2 linked regions of the Peribacillus sp. FSL E2-0218 genome follow. The protein of the gene in region 1 binds, or shares a complex with, the protein of each later gene. Links are inferred from orthologs where the notes say so. Each region holds a gene or a part of one and is shown on either strand. Other genes may lie near its edges.

The links. Proteins that work in one complex are often made in the same cells at the same time.
Region 2: the proteins of MHI53_RS23415 (region 1) and MHI53_RS19540 are in contact, whole or in part, in an NMR structure (PDB 1GGR), measured with the Escherichia coli proteins. The link is inferred for Peribacillus sp. FSL E2-0218 from one-to-one orthologs.

What each region holds. Positions count from the first base shown.
Region 1 is NZ_CP150304.1:4,825,861-4,828,836, reverse strand. The notes cover bases 130-2,837. They hold MHI53_RS23415 (HPr family phosphocarrier protein), read left to right. Parts: upstream 130-1,208; coding sequence 1,209-1,466; downstream 1,467-2,837. Other genes in these bases: rpoN (RNA polymerase factor sigma-54), read left to right, coding at 2,824-2,837; MHI53_RS23400 (hypothetical protein), read left to right, coding at 2,574-2,717; clpP (ATP-dependent Clp endopeptidase proteolytic subunit ClpP), read right to left, coding at 1,551-2,156; whiA (DNA-binding protein WhiA), read left to right, coding at 235-1,188; MHI53_RS23425 (YvcK family protein), read left to right, coding at 130-168. Also shown: more of MHI53_RS23425, read left to right, coding at 1-129; more of rpoN, read left to right, coding at 2,838-2,976.
Region 2 is NZ_CP150304.1:4,074,478-4,077,242, reverse strand. It holds MHI53_RS19540 (PTS glucose transporter subunit IIA), read left to right. Parts: upstream 1-1,019; coding sequence 1,020-1,511; downstream 1,512-2,765. Other genes in the region: MHI53_RS19530 (ATP-dependent metallopeptidase FtsH/Yme1/Tma family protein), read left to right, coding at 2,646-2,765; MHI53_RS19535 (VOC family protein), read left to right, coding at 1,800-2,216; MHI53_RS19545 (DUF1349 domain-containing protein), read left to right, coding at 345-956; MHI53_RS19550 (DUF1801 domain-containing protein), read left to right, coding at 1-78. UniProt on the Escherichia coli protein: The phosphoenolpyruvate-dependent sugar phosphotransferase system (sugar PTS), a major carbohydrate active transport system, catalyzes the phosphorylation of incoming sugar substrates concomitantly with their translocation across the cell membrane.

The DNA of each region.
Region 1 (2,976 bases):
AAGCCTGTCATGTATGATGTCGAGAGTTTAAAAAGGATGGGCCTTGAGATCATCCAGGAGCGCATTTTCAGCTATGAAGGGAATGTCATCCGGCATGATACAGAAAAAGTGGCCGATTTGCTTTACAATATGCTAATAAATGAAACGAAAAGCCATATAATTCCGTAGATATAGGCAGGGGCGTTTTTTTACTGATAAAAATAGATTACCTGCGTTCGATTGGGGGTGGAATGGATGTCTTTTGCTTCAGAAACGAAAAAAGAGCTTACTACATTAGAGGGAAAGGATTGTTGCGGAAAAGCGGAATTGTGTGCGCTGATCCGGATGAACGGATCCCTTTCATTTTCTAATCGGAAGCTTGTTGTGGATATTCAAACTGAAAATGCAGCGATTGCCAGACGGATTTATACGCTGCTGAAGAAAAGTTATGAGGTCCAAGTCGAGCTTTTGGTCCGTAAAAAGATGAAGCTTAAAAAGAATAACGTCTATATTGTCAGGATGTCATCTGGGGGACAGCGGGTTTTGACCGATTTGGAAATTTTGGGTGACGGATTTGAAATCCTCCATGCGATATCGGATAAGATCGTTGGAAAGAAATGCTGTAAGCGCTCCTATCTAAGAGGGGCATTTCTTGCGGGAGGTTCAGTGAATAATCCGGAAACGTCCTCGTATCACCTGGAAATTTTCTCGCTTTATAAAGAGCATAATGATGCGCTTTGTGAGTTGATGAATAAGTTCGACCTGAAGGCCAAAACGCTTGAGCGCAAAAAAGGATACATCATTTACTTGAAGGAAGCCGAGAAGATTGCCGAGTTTTTAAGTATCGTTGGGGCCCATTCCGCACTATTGAGGTTCGAGGATGTCCGGATTGTCCGTGATATGCGCAATTCTGTGAATCGGCTTGTGAATTGTGAAACGGCTAACTTGAACAAAACGATCGGTGCCTCATTGCGGCAGGTGGAAAATATCCATTACATCGAGGATACGGTCGGATTGAACATTTTGCCGGATAAACTTCGTGAAATTGCCGAACTGAGAATAGCCTTCCAGGATATAACCTTAAAGGAACTTGGCGAAATGGTATCCGGGGGAAGCATCAGTAAATCCGGAATTAATCACCGGCTACGGAAGATTGACGAAATAGCTGACAGGCTCCGTGGGGGAGAGGCTATTGCTGCGAAAAAATAAAGCTTACAGGGGAGATCATGATGGTGGAGAAACAAGTTAAAGTAAAACTGAAAACAGGTTTACAAGCCCGGCCGGCGGCCCTGTTTGTACAAGAAGCTAACCGCTTTCATTCGGATGTATTTCTTGAAAAAGAAGGAAAGAAAGTGAATGCAAAAAGCATCATGGGATTAATGAGCCTCGCCATCAGTTCAGGCGTATCCGTGAAGCTGATCGTTGAGGGGCGCGATGAGAAGGAAGCGCTGGAAGCATTGGAAGAATTCGTTCAGCAAGAGAGTTAAAGAAAGAGGATGCTAAAAGCGCATCCTTTTTTTCATGGCATGCTAAAAGGCCGCGAAGCTCTCGCGGCCTTTTGCTGTGCTGCATTATTTATCTTTTTTATCCTCAAGGATGCTGCGAGTGATGACTTTGTCAATCAAGCCGTATTCAAGGGCTCTTTCGGATGTCATGAAGTTATCGCGTTCCGTATCTCTTTGAAGGACTTCAAGAGGCTGGCCAGTGCGTTCTGCCAAAATCTGATTCAATTTATCTTTCAAGTGAAGGATACGGCGGGCAGCGATTTCGATTTCCGTAGCTTGTCCTTGCGCCCCTCCAAGTGGTTGGTGAATCATGACTTCACTGTTCGGCAACGCATAGCGCTTGCCCTTTTCGCCAGCAGCCAATAGGAAGGCTCCCATGGAAGCGGCCATACCAATGCATACAGTGGATACATCAGGTTTGATATATTGCATCGTATCGTAAATGGCCATACCGGAAGTGATGCTTCCGCCCGGGCTGTTGATGTATAATGTGATATCTTTTTCAGGGTTTTCCGCTTCTAAAAATAGTAATTGAGCAACAATGGAATTGGAAACATTATCGTCGATTCCGCTTCCCAGCATAATGATCCTGTCTTTTAATAAACGGGAGTAAATATCGTAGGCACGCTCCCCACGACTTGTTTGTTCGATAACTGTAGGAATTAAATTCATGTTCATTTCCTCCTTCGATTAAGAGAATCATTTTAAATTCTTTATGTATGTATGATACACTTTTTGGTCAATTTAGGTCAAACAAAACAAATCCTATAAGTGATAATTTGTTCGACAATTTTCTGGTCAAGTCTCCTTCCTCTTTGAATTCATTTGTAATTATGCCGATCAGGGATGAATTTCCACATTATCCATAATACCCAAAAGACAAACTTTTAAACCTGATAACCCTTGCAAAGGAGGGCATTCTATCATATAATGAAGTCTGTCGAATAGATATGAACATTGATTTTTCCAATTCGCCCTCGTAGTGCAACGGATAGAACGCAAGCCTCCGAAGCTTGAAATGCAGGTTCGATTCCTGCCGAGGGCACTGCCAAATCTCCCGCTTAAATTATTTAAGTGGGGGATTTTTTTATGAAAGATGATTTTTGTTGGAATTTCGCGATTTCCATCGAAATCTGTTTGATGGGGACATCCATCGAAAATAAGGGCTTCAGTCTTGAAAAATGGGGATTTTTCAATAAAAGTAGTTGTGAAAATGGCATTCATGACATATAGTATGGAAAACAAATAAACCATTCAGAAAAAAACGTAAGCGTTTTCATGGGTTTTTGTGTAGAATTTTCTCCTGATAATGTAAAATGGAGTGGGGAGGGATGAATCGATGAGTATGAATATGAAAGCAGGATTATTTCAACAGCAAACTTTAAAGATGGCAATGACCCAGGAGCTCATGCAGGCTATTACCTTGCTGCAATACTCCACCCAGGAGCTTTCCGCTTTCTTGGAAAACAAAATGGCCGAAAATCCATTACTG
Region 2 (2,765 bases), 750 kb from region 1 along the record:
GATGTAATAAGTGAGATCGTTACATTCAGGGGGAAGGAGAATATTAAAAAAGCCGAAGCCAAAGCGAAAAAGAAATAAGTACGTTCAGCGCCATTTTCGAATCGGTTAAAAAAGGGGCGGTTTTTCCTTATGAAGTATCGCTTTTTCTTGTGCCGGAATGTGTGTAGAATTTGATCGCCTTCTGCTTGCCCTGCGCTCCGGAACCTGATAATTCTCAAACGTGGTCGACTTATGATAAGCTTGTATTATCGGAATTAACAAAATATTAATGATTTTGTTGGCGAAAGTCCTGCGTGCATGCATCAATTGTTAGAAAGGTGGCAACGATCATAACGGCTATATTAATGGAGGAGTTTAACCATGCTTCTGGATTCGGAACGAAATTAACTTGGCACTCCGAGCCGAAAGCATGGAGTATTAATGCGGAGGATTCGATTTTAGTCATTAAAACGGATAATCAAACCGATTTTTGGCAAAAAACTCATTATGGCTTTCAAGCGGATAATGGGCATTTTTTATACCATGAGGTAAACGGGGATTTTCGTTTAACGACGAAAGTGAAATCCAATCCAGTCAATAGATATGACCAAGCGGGCTTGATGGTGCGCTTCTCAACCGAGACATGGCTAAAGACGTCGGTTGAATATATCCCTGATGGCCAAAGTAAATTAGGTGTGGTTGCAACAAATCAAGGGTATTCTGATTGGTCAAGCCAGGAAATTTCAGAAGACGGGGCTCCGCTATTTTATCGCATCACGAGAAGGGACAACGACTTTTATGTGGATTATTCATTGGATGGCACTTCGTGGAGCCAAATAAGGATGACCCATCTCGTTGAAGAGGCAAGGAAGATGAAAGTCGGCCTTTATGCCTGCAGCCCGCAAGGCAAAGGGTATGAAGCAGCGTTCGATTTCATGAAGGTGGAAAAAATAGATAAGGAAACAAAGGTTTATTAATAGGGCAAGAGATGAAGACTTTTTGTCTTGATAAATTCGACTGGAAAGAGGAAGGGGTCTATTATGTTCAAGAAATTATTCGGAAAAAAAGATAGTGTGGAGCAATTGCTTGCACCGATAAACGGACAAGTCATAAAGATGGAGGATGTTCCAGATCCGGTGTTCTCCGGGAAGCTGATGGGAGATGGGATCGCGATCCTTCCTGAGGAGGGCCTTGTCGTGGCTCCGATAGATGCAGAAGTGGTCCAGGTTTTTCATACGAAGCATGCAATAGGACTTAAGACGAAAAATGGGATTGAATTGCTGATGCATATCGGGCTAGAAACGGTGAACCTTAAAGGTGAAGGATTCGAAGTCCATGTCGCAGAAGGGCAGCGTGTAAAAGCCGGGGACAAGCTCGTTACATTCGATATCGAATTCCTTAAATCGAATGCACCAAGCATTATCACTCCGATCGTCATCACGAATGGTGAGCTCGTTGAAAAAGTGGAAAAAACAGCTAACAGCGAAGCGATCATGAACGAAACGGAGATTATGAAAGTTTATTTAAAGTAAAAAATTAAGGGTTTACTAAAGTGTAAACCCGCAAAACATCCTTTGTAGCGATTATTGCAAAGGATGTTTTTATGATCATGAACTTTATTTATCCACCCAGCAAGATAGACCTTTCAGGAATACGCACGCTGCATTCGCTCAATGTCTATAGCATATTAAAGATTTAAGATGGGTAATGAACTGGTTCATATTTTGACTTGGACCGCTATCAGTGCTGCCAGCAGGATATTCTAAAAAAACAGCGAATAATAGGTGAGTGAACAAATAAATCAAGCGAGGGTGAATAGGATGAGAGTTCAAGCAGAAAAGATATTCGTTAACCTGCCTGTTAAAGATTTGGATGCTTCGATACAATTCTTCACTAAAGTGGGCTTTGCCTTTAACGAGCAAATGACCAATGAAAACGCAACGTGCATGGTTATCAGTGAATCGATTTACGTCATGCTATTGGTTGAGGATTATTTCAAGACGTTTACGAAGATGGAAATCCCGAATTCGGAAACGAGTGCGGAAGCGATTGTCGCCCTATCGGTAAATAGTAAGCAAGAAGTCGACGAAGTCGTCACTAGGGCATTGAATGCCGGCGCACAGCCCTATAATGAAGCCATCGACCATGGATTCATGTACGGTTGGAGCTTCAGGGATTTGGACGGACATCTTTGGGAAGTATTCTACATGGATGAAAGTGGGTTCAGGCAAGAATAAGCCAAAACGAACACCCCTTCACTTAACATGTACGCCTTATATAAGACATGAAAAAGGTGATGCTGTCTGTATTTTGCAGATGGCATCTTTTTTAAGCTCCATTACCCTCATAAACCAATACCCTAAAGAAAGCTGCCCAGTTCGTGCTGGCCTACGAAAGTATAAACCTCAAAAACTGTGGGTTAAATGGTCCTTTCTAAATGTTTAAGCTGAGTGTAATGAAACGATCGATGTATAAAATATGAAAACTATAGGCAATCGAACTTCTATCTCCATTCCCTTGTAGAGGGGATGAAATGGCATTACGCATGTTACCCTCAGTTTTGACTACGGGCTGTCCCGATCTTCTCCTATTGGTTTAATTGTTAATAATTAACTATATATGATACTATTACCTTTAGTTTGTTTTAACATGGGAGAAGGTATTAGATGAAGGCAATTTTCCGCACTAAGTTTTTTTATGTAATTATTTTGGCCGTGTTGTTGGCTGCTGGTTTTGGTTTCACCCATTACGAGCATGGCGAGAAGAAAGAGACATTGACCGATGCT